Regions from separate parts of the Clavibacter vidaverae genome, predicted to be linked through region 2. Evidence: predicted binding sites of a transcription regulator. Region 2 holds the regulator's gene; each other region holds the start of a gene.
What was found. Region 2 encodes HrcA, which represses chaperone genes, less so after heat shock. Its sites were predicted from a motif close to TTNGCACTCGNNNNNNNCGAGTGCNAA; they were not measured.
Positions count from the first base shown of each region.

Region 1: the regulator HrcA is predicted to act here: its motif matches at 1,576-1,602, upstream of groL (chaperonin GroEL).
Region 3: the regulator HrcA is predicted to act here: its motif matches at 1,581-1,607, upstream of ACMT9T_RS13365 (Hsp20/alpha crystallin family protein).

Region 1 is NZ_JBLJAM010000002.1:542,087-545,345, forward strand. Features, by position in the region: gene groL (chaperonin GroEL) at 1-1,531, opposite strand, end outside; gene ACMT9T_RS15285 (cold-shock protein) at 1,722-1,940, opposite strand; gene ACMT9T_RS15290 (LytR C-terminal domain-containing protein) at 2,153-2,725, opposite strand; gene ACMT9T_RS15295 (DUF3263 domain-containing protein) at 2,760-3,089, opposite strand.
Region 2 is NZ_JBLJAM010000001.1:479,418-482,676, reverse strand. Features, by position in the region: gene hemW (radical SAM family heme chaperone HemW) at 1-422, shown strand, start outside; gene ACMT9T_RS02250 (VOC family protein) at 438-851, opposite strand; gene ACMT9T_RS02245 (DUF4870 domain-containing protein) at 862-1,257, opposite strand; gene hrcA (heat-inducible transcriptional repressor HrcA) at 1,442-2,464, shown strand; gene dnaJ (molecular chaperone DnaJ) at 2,525-3,259, shown strand, end outside.
Region 3 is NZ_JBLJAM010000002.1:131,926-135,184, reverse strand. Features, by position in the region: gene ACMT9T_RS13370 (GNAT family N-acetyltransferase) at 1-975, shown strand, start outside; gene ACMT9T_RS13365 (Hsp20/alpha crystallin family protein) at 1,065-1,523, opposite strand; gene ACMT9T_RS13360 (hypothetical protein) at 1,646-1,996, opposite strand; gene ACMT9T_RS13355 (SDR family oxidoreductase) at 2,126-2,818, shown strand; gene ACMT9T_RS13350 (MarR family winged helix-turn-helix transcriptional regulator) at 2,933-3,259, shown strand, end outside.

The DNA.
Region 1 (3,259 bases), on a different contig from region 2:
GACCGGCGATGGACGCGGCGTTCAGCAGGGCCGAGCGCGTGACCTTCACCGGGTCGTTGATGCCCGCGGCGAGCATGTCGACGTACTCGCCCGTGGCGGCGTTGAGGCCGTGACCCGAGGGGAGGTTGCGGACGCGCTCGGCGACGACGCCGGGCTCGAGGCCCGCGTTGAGGGCGATCTGCTTGAGCGGAGCGTCGACCGCGACGCGGACGATGTTCGCGCCCGTCGCCTCGTCGCCCTCGAGCTGGAGCTTCTCGAACGCGAGCTTGCCGGCCTGGATGAGGGCGACGCCACCACCGGCGACGATGCCCTCCTCGACGGCGGCCTTCGCGTTGCGGACGGCGTCCTCGATGCGGTGCTTGCGCTCCTTGAGCTCGACCTCGGTCGCCGCGCCGGCCTTGATGACCGCCACGCCGCCCGCGAGCTTCGCGAGGCGCTCCTGGAGCTTCTCGCGGTCGTAGTCGCTGTCGGTGTTGCCGATCTCGTTGCGGATCTGCTGCACGCGGGCCGCGATCTCGGTGGCGTCGCCGCCGCCCTCGACGATCGTGGTCTCGTCCTTGGTGATGACGACCTTGCGGGCCGTGCCGAGCAGGTCGAGGGTGACGTTCTCGAGCTTGAGGCCGACCTCCTCGGCGATGACCTGGCCGCCGGTGAGGATCGCGATGTCCTGCAGCTGCGCCTTGCGACGGTCGCCGAAGCCGGGGGCCTTGACGGCGACCGACTTGAAGATGCCGCGGATCTTGTTCACGACGAGCGTGGCCAGGGCCTCGCCGTCGACGTCCTCCGCGATGATGAGGAGCTGCTTGCCCGACTGGATGACCTTGTCGACGATCGGCAGCAGGTCCTTGATGTTCGAGATCTTCGAGTTGACGATCAGGATGTACGCGTCCTCGAACACGGCCTCCTGGCGCTCGGGGTCGGTGACGAAGTACTGCGACAGGTAGCCCTTGTCGAAGCGCATGCCCTCGGTGAGCTCGAGCTCGGTGCCGAAGGTGTTCGACTCCTCGACGGTGACGACGCCCTCCTTGCCGACCTTGTCGATCGCCTCGGCGATGATGGCGCCGATGGTGGCGTCCCCGGCGGAGATGGACGCGGTGGCGGCGATCTCCTCCTTGGTCTCGATCTCCTTCGCGGCGGACTTGAGCTCCTCCGTGACGGCCGCGACGGCCTTCTCGATGCCGCGCTTGAGGCTGATGGGGTCGGCGCCCGCGGCGACGTTGCGGAGGCCCTCGCGGACCAGCGCCTGCGCGAGGACGGTCGCGGTGGTCGTGCCGTCACCGGCGACGTCGTCGGTCTTCTTGGCCACCTCCTTGACGAGCTCCGCGCCGATCTTCTCGAACGGGTCGTCGAGCTCGATCTCCTTGGCGATGGAGACACCGTCGTTCGTGATGGTGGGGGCGCCCCACTTCTTCTCCAGGACGACGTTGCGGCCACGCGGGCCGAGGGTCACGCGGACCGCGTCGGCCAGGATGTTCAGGCCGCGCTCGAGGCCGCGGCGGGCTTCTTCGTCAAAAGCGATGATCTTAGCCATGTGTATCTCTCGTCCCTCCCGGACGTCAGGAAAAAGGCAGTCGTCTAGCACTCCCCGTGAGGGAGTGCCAGGGACGATTCTGGCACTCGCCCTACGGGAGTGCAAGCGAGCCGCTCACAGGCGGGAGCGCTCCGGGGGAACGACGCGACGCCGCCGCCCGCGTGGGCGACGGCGTCGTGACGATGTCCTCCTAGGCCAGCGTGACGTTCTCGGCCTGCAGGCCCTTGGAGCCCTGGCCGATCTCGAAGGCGACGCGCTGCCCCTCCTCCAGGACCTTGTACCCGGACATCTCGATGGCCGAGTAGTGGACGAAGACGTCCTGCTGGGCCGCTCCGCCCTCGACGGGGTCGACGGTGATGAACCCGAACCCCTTCTCCCCGTTGAACCACTTCACGGTGCCGTTGGCCATGTGCTTCTCCATGTGCGACTGCGCGGTGTCGGGGGCGCGGTGCCGCCACCCCCGGGTCGACCGCGGAGCCCTGCATCGACCCCGCGCCACGCCCTCGGGAACTCACAGCGCGCAGCACCTGGTACGCGACGGGCGTGCGACCAGGCAGCACGATATCCAGGGCGCGCGATCCGCGGTCGGGTTCCTCCACGGCCGCCGCGCGGGCGCGCCGGCTAGCCGCGCGCCGCGTAGTCGGAGCCGAGCACCGCGGTGAGCCGGGCCGCCGTCGCGGGCGCCGTGCCCTCGGCGGGACGGAACTGGTCCGACTGCTGCACGTCGCCGACGCCCAGCGCCGCGACGAGCCCGCGCGCGGCGCCCTCGTCCGCGTCGTCGTAGTAGTAGACGGTCGTGGTGGTGATGTCCGACGTGCTGGCGTTCACGCGCGACCCGACCTTCCACCCGGCCTTCTCGAGCACCGTGGAGGCCCGGGCGGAGAGGCCCGAGGTCCGCGTGCCGTTGAGCACGGTCACGACCATGCCGGGGACGGTCGTCGGCGCCGCGGTGGGCTCCTCGGTGGGGGTGGGTTCCGCGGAGGAGGAGTCGCTCGGGATGATGTCGGTGAACGAGACGCGGTCGTCGATGACGAAGAGGCCGACGACGCCGAGGCCCACGAGGAGGCCCGTGGCGAGGGCGGCCCAGGCGAAGGCGCGGAAGCGGTGGTGCCGGGGACGCGGCGCGCGGTGGGCGCCCACGCGGCTCAGATCGCCGGGGACCTCGTCGAAGCGGTCGGGAGCGTGGGAGGGCATGGCGGGTCTCGTGTCTCCTCGGTGGGGCGCGGGGTCAGCGCGCGGTCGGACGGTGCGCGAGACCGGCGGGCAGGGCGCGGGCGGCACGGGCCGCGGCGCGCGTCTCGCGGAGGCGCAGGAGGCGCCCCACGAGCAGGGGATCGTAGGCGAGGGCCTCGCGCGTCTCGAGCAGGGCGCCGAGCAGCTGGTAGTAGCGGGTGGCGGAGAGGCCGAAGGCCTGTCGGATGGCCTCCTCCTTGGCGCCGGCGTGACGCGTCCAGTCGCGCTCGAAGTCGAGCACGGCGCGGGCGCGGTCGTCGAGCTGGGCCTCGGGCCGTCGCTCGACCGCAGGGGCGGTCGCGGGGCGGGTCTCGCGCTGGTCCACGGCGTGCTCCTTCCCCGACATCCCCCACATACTAGGTGCGCCTCCCTGGGCGCCACGCGCACGCGCACGGGGTGTCCGACCCCGTCCCCGACGGCCTCGGCGGGGCCCGGGTCCCGCCCGGGTGCCCGGCCGCGCGTTCCCCGTGTGGAGGAATCCACGGGGCGTCGCAG
Region 2 (3,259 bases):
GGTACGAGGTGAGCAACTGGGCGCGCGGCGGACGCCGCAGCCGCCACAACCTCGCGTACTGGCAGGGGCACGACTGGTGGGGCGTGGGCCCCGGCGCGCACAGCCACGTCGGCGGCGTGCGCTGGTGGAACGTCAAGCACCCGGCGGCCTATGCCGATCGCGTGCTCGCCGGGGCGTCTCCCGGAGCAGGCCGCGAGACGCTCGACGACGCGACGCGCGAGGTGGAGCGCGTGCTGCTCGGCGCGCGCATCCGCGACGGCCTCGCGATCCCGACGCTCACCCCGGAGGGCCGGCGCCAGGTGGCGGGGCTCATCGCGGACGGCCTGGTGGATCCGCGCCGGGCCCTCGCCGGCACGCTCGTGCTCACGCTGCAGGGGCGCCTGCTCGCGGACGCCGTGGTGCGGCGCCTCCTCGAGGACTGATCGGCCGCGCGTCCGTCAGAGGACGACCGCGCCCACCTCGTCGCCCGCCTCGCGCTCGGCGTCGCTGCGCTCCACGCAGAACTCGTTGCCCTCGGGATCGGCGAGCACCACCCATCCGCTCCCGTCGGCGTTGCGCCGGTCGGCGACGAGCACCGCGCCGAGGGCCCGCACGCGATCGACCTCCTCGTCGCGCGTGCGGTCGTCGGGCGCGAGGTCGAGGTGGACCCGGTTCTTGGCCGTCTTCGGCGTGTCCGCGCGCTGCAGGATGATGCCGAGCCCGGAGACCGGGTCGCCCAGCCACGCGGCGTCCTCGCCGGGGAGGTTCGGCTCGTCGGGGTCCTCCGCGAAGCCGGTCACGCCGCCCCAGAAGAGCGAGAGCGCGTACGGGTCGCGGCAGTCGATCGCGACGTGCCGGATCCTGGCGCTCATCGGAGACCGCCTACTTGATCCACCGGATGTTGAGCGGGTAGCGGTACGGCCGGCCGGCCTGGACGCGCGTGCCGCCGATGATCGCGAAGACGATGTTCACCACGACGACCGCGAAGATCGCTAGGCCGAGCAGCAGGCTGATGAGGATCCCGAGGATCGGGATGACCACGAAGACCGCCTGCAGCACGTTGAGGATGACGAGCGCGCCGGCCACGTTGATGGTCCAGTTGGTCGCCTCCTTGCCCTCCTGGTCCGTGAAGCGGCCGCGCTCGCGGAACACCAGCCAGACGATGAACGTCGGCACGATGAGGATCGCGAGGAAGTGCGTGAGCGACGCCCAGAGGCGGTCCTCGCTCGGGGTGAGCGGAGCGGGGGCGCCGTAGGGGTGGGAGTCGGGTGCGGACATCGCGGGGCCTCTCGGTGCGCGGCGACGGCCGGCGTACCGGCGGACCGCTTCGGATCAGGGTGGGCCAGGCATCACCGGGCTCACCCACGGTACCGCCGCCGACGCGCGGGCGGCAACGCCGACCACGCCGTGACGCGCGGTACGATTGGCAGTCAGAACCGACGAGTGCCAGGAGGGAGCCGCGATGGTCTCGGAACGCGGACTCGACGTCCTCCGGGTGATCGTGCAGGACTACGTGTCCTCGCGGGAGCCCGTGGGCTCGAAGTCCATCGTGGAGCGCCACGCCTTCGGCGTCTCGGCCGCCACCATCCGCAACGACATGGCCCTCCTCGAGGAGGAGGAGCTCATCGCGGCGCCGCACACCTCCTCCGGCCGCGTGCCGACGGACAAGGGCTACCGCCTCTTCGTCGACCAGCTCGCCGACGTCCGTCCGCTCACCCCGGCGCAGCGCCAGGCCATCCACGTGTTCCTCGGCGAGTCCGTCGACCTGGATGACGTGCTCGCGCGGACCGTGCGCCTGCTGGCGCAGCTCACCAACCAGGTCGCGCTCGTGCAGTACCCGTCCCTCGCGACGAGCCACGTGAAGCACGTCGAGCTCGTCGCCCTGTCGACGACGCGCGTGCTGACCGTGCTCATCACCGACACGGGGCGCGTCGAGCAGCGCGTCGTGGAGCTCGCGGGCGACCCGGACGACGCCTTCCTCGCGGGCATGCGCACGCGCATCAACCAGGCGGTCGGAGGCCTCGGCCTCGCGGAGGCCGCCACCCGGCTCGAGACGCTGGCCGACGAGGTCGAGCCCGCGCAGCGCGCCGCGGCCGCCGCCCTGGCAGGCACGCTGGTGGAGCAGGTGCTCGCCAACCGGCAGGAGCGGCTGCTGCTCGCCGGATCCGCCAACCTCGCCCGCACCGAGCGCGACTTCCCCGGCAGCATCTCGCCCGTCCTCGAGGCCATCGAGGAGCAGGTGGTGCTGCTGCGCCTGCTCGGCGAGATGGAGGCCGACCAGCACGGCGTCTCGGTGAGCATCGGCCGGGAGAACGCCCCGTTCGGCCTCGGCGAGACGAGCGTGCTCACCAGCGGCTACAGCTCCTCCGGCGGCGTGCTCGCGCGCCTCGGCGTGCTGGGGCCGACCCGCATGGACTACTCCACCAACATGGCGTCGGTGCGCGCGGTCGCGCGCTACCTCTCGCGCCTGCTCGAGGAGCGGTGACGGCCGCACGCCGGCGCACCGCCCCTGTTCCCCACGACCATCACCACCGAAGGGCCCGACGTGGCTGACCACTACGAAGTACTCGGCGTGAGCCGCGAGGCGACGCCAGAGGAGATCAAGAAGGCGTACCGCAAGCAGGCGCGCCAGCTCCACCCGGACGTCAACGACGCCCCCGACGCGGCCGAGCGGTTCAAGCTCGTGACGCACGCGTACGACGTGCTGTCCGACCCGCAGCAGCGCCAGCAGTACGACCTCGGCCCGCAGGCCGGGTTCGGCGGAGGCGGCGGCCAGGGCTTCGGCGGGTTCGGCGACATCTTCGAGACGTTCTTCGGCGGCCAGCAGGGCGGCGGCGGACGCGGCCCGCGCTCGCGCCAGGAGCGCGGCCAGGACGCGCTGCTGCGCGTGGAGGTCGAGCTCGAGGAGGTCATCTTCGGGGTGCACCGCGACCTCGAGATCGACACGGCCGTCGTGTGCGACACGTGCCAGGGATCCTGCGCGCAGCCCGGCACGAGCGCCGTCACGTGCGACATCTGCCGGGGCTCCGGCAGCATCCAGCGCCAGGTGCGCTCGCTCCTCGGCAACGTCATGACGTCGAGCCCCTGCGGCACCTGCCGCGGCTACGGCACGGTCATCCCGCACCCCTGCCCGACGTGCGCCGGCCAGGGCCGCGTGCGCGCCCGCCGCACGGTGCCGGTCGACATCCCGGCCGGCGTCGACACGGGCCTGCGCCTGCAGATGCCGGGCTCCGGCGAGGTCGGCCCCGCGGGCGGCCCGAACGGCGATCTCTACCTCGAG
Region 3 (3,259 bases), on a different contig from region 2:
TCCATCCGCACGTGGGCCAACCGCACCACCCCGGAGCGCTGCTACGTGAAGACGTCGCTGTCGATCCTCAACATGGGATTCACGCGCGGCCTCTCGCCGGCGTACATGGCGGTGACCCCGGCGATCAACGACTGGGTGCACGCGCTCGTCACGGGCGACGCGGAGTTCGCCCGGCTCGGCTTCGGGATCCTCCGCGAGGTCGCGGCGGTCGGCGTGCGCGACGAGCGGGTCGAGTCGGCCCTGCCGCCCGGCCACTCGCACGGGAAGATGCTGTCCGCGCTCTGGCGGGAGTCGCCGTTCCCCGGCCTCGCGGAGGGCGAGCGGCTGATGAGCATGACGAGCCTCCTGCACGTCGACGCGCACGGGAGGACGGTGCTGGGGGAGCTCATCGACGCGTCCGGGATCGGGGCGGCCGCGTGGATCCGCCGCTGGCTCGACGCCTACCTCGTGCCGCTCGCGCACGCGCTGATCGCGCACGACCTCGCGTTCATGCCCCACGGCGAGAACGTGATCCTCGTGCTCCGCGACCACGTCGTCGTCCGCGTGCTCATGAAGGACATCGCGGAGGAGGTCGCCCTCTTCGACCTGGAGCGCGAGGTGCCGGTCGACGTGCGGCGGATCCAGCTGGACATCCCCGAGGGCGAGCGCACCCTCACGGTCTTCACCGACGTGATGGACGGCTTCCTGCGCTTCGCCGCCGCGCTCGTGGAGGACCGCGACGACCTCGGCCCCGACGGCCTCTGGCGCGTGGCGGCCGAGGCGCTCGCCGACCACGAGCGCGCGCACCCGGAGCTCGCGGAGCGCTTCTCCTGGTTCGACCTGTTCACGCCGTCGTTCGACCGCTCGTGCCTCAACCGGCTGCAGCTGCGCGACAACCGGCGGATGGTCGACCTGCAGGCGCCGGTCATGCAGGTCCACGGCTCGCTGCGGAACCCGCTCGCGATCCACCGGGGTCTCCTGCCGCGCATCGGCTGACGCTCCCGGCCCGCACATGCGAGGAGCCGCCGCCCGCGGATGCGGACGACGGCTCCTCGTGGTGGCGGCGCCCCGGGCGCCTGCGTGGATCAGCTCGCGGCGGGCGCGCCCTGCTCCACCGTCAGCGTGCGGCCCTCCTGGCCCTGCGGCTCGTCGGACGTGACCGCGATCTTGCGCGGCTTCGCCCGCTCGCTCACCGGGATGGTGACGCTCAGCACGCCGTTGGCGTAGTGCGCCGAGATGCGCTCCGTGTCGATGCCCTGGCCGAGCGTCAGCTGGCGGAGGAACGTGCCGGCGACGCGCTCCCGCGTCAGCCACCGCACGTTCTGGTCGCCGGCGAGCGTGCGCTCGGCGCGGATGGTCAGGAGCTGGCCGTCGACGTCGATGTCGACGGATCCCGGGTCGATGCCCGGGAGGTCGGCGGCCAGCACGTAGGTGTCGCCCTCGCGGTGCAGGTCGATGGGCATCGGGCGGTTCGCCTGGCGGGTCTCGGCCAGCGCGCCCATGGCGCGGTCCAGCTCGCGGAACGGATCGAAGGTCATGTTCATGCTCGACTCCTCTGATGATCTGCGGGGTTGAGCCCCCTCGGCTCAACTGCGATCAGGTTAGCACTCGACCCAGGCGAGTGCCAAGGCGTTCGCCGACAGCGAATGCAGCTCTGACCACCTCTTCAGGAGCGTCGGCGGAGGTCGCGCTCCATCTGGCCGATGAGCGTCCAGACCGCCCGCGACAGGTCAGGGTGCTCGAGCGCGATCCCGCGCAGCAGCCGGTACTCGAAGCGCGCGACGATGCCCGGCGCGGTCGACGGGTGGCGCACGCGGGCGAGCTCCTCGGCCATGCCGTCGGCCTCCAGCGCGTCCTGCCGGAGGGTCGCGACGACGTGCTCGTCGACGGTGGGCAGCTGCGGGATGACCTCCCACGGGTCGTCGCCGTTCCGGCAGCGGTGCTCGATCACGGCGTCCAGCTCGTCGCGGGCCTCCTGGCGCAGCACCTCGAGGCTGGCGGGGAAGCGGGCGTGCACGGGCGGATCCTCTCGGGCGGCGGGCCGCTCGGCGGCGGACCCCTTCACGCTACGTCATGCCCCCGGCGGCGCCCGACGGGGTGGCCGGATGCCGTCGGTAGCCTGGAGGACCGCGACCCAGGAGGATCCATGACCGACACCGCCCGCCCCGTCGCCCTCGTCACGGGAGCCACCCGCGGCATCGGCCGCGCCGTCGCCGAGGACCTCGCCCGCACGCACCGCGTGATCGTGCACGGCCGCGACCGCGACGCCGTCGACGCGCTCGCTGCCTCCCTCCCGGACGCCGTCGGCTGGGCCGCCGACCTCGCCGCGGGCGGGCTCGCCGACCTCGTGCCCGACCTCGACCGCCTCGACGTGCTCGTGCACTCCGCGGGCGTGATCGGCGGCGACGCCGTCGCGACCACGCCCGTCGAGGAGTGGCGCCGCGTCTTCGAGGTCAACGTCTTCGCGGTCGCCGAGGTCACGCGCGCGCTCCTTCCCGCGCTCCGGGCGGCGAAGGGGCAGGTGGTGCTCGTCAACTCCGGATCCGGCTTCACGGCCAACCCCACGGGCGGCGTCTACGCGGGATCCAAGTTCGCCCTCCGCGCCCTCGGCGACGCCCTGCGCGAGGAGGAGCGCCCGCACGGCGTGCGCGTCTCGAGCGTGCACCCGGGCCGCGTCGCCACCGACATGCAGCGCGAGCTGCGCGCCAAGGAGGGCGGCGAGTACGACGAGACGCGCTACCTGGAGCCGGCCTCGGTCGCGCGGGCCGTCCGTCTCGTCGTCGACCAGACCCGCGACGGCACGCTCGAGTCGGTGTCGCTCCGGCCGTTCGGGGGCTGATCCGGCGCACGGCTCGACGCGGCAGCCCCGTCGCCCGCGCGCTGCTGCCCTCCGATCCTTACGACTTCGAGATCGTATTTGCACAAGACGGTCTTCTCTCGATATGTTCTCCCTATGACTTCCCGCAGCGACCACACCGACGCGGACGGATCCGGCATCGACTGGGGATCCGGCGGCATCGAGACGCAGTTCGGCTGGTCCATCCAGGCCGTCTACCAGGGCTTCGTGCGCACCGCGCAGACCGCCGTGGCCGACGTGCCGGGCGGTCCGCGCGGCTACCAGGTGCTCGTCGCGATCACCACGGAGGAGCCGTCGTCGCAGCTCGCGCTCGCGCAGCGGCTCGGCATCGACAAGACGCAGATGACCTACGTGATCGACGCGCTCGCCGAGGGCGGGCACGTCGAGCGGCAGCCGCACCCGAGCGACCGGCGGATCCGGCAG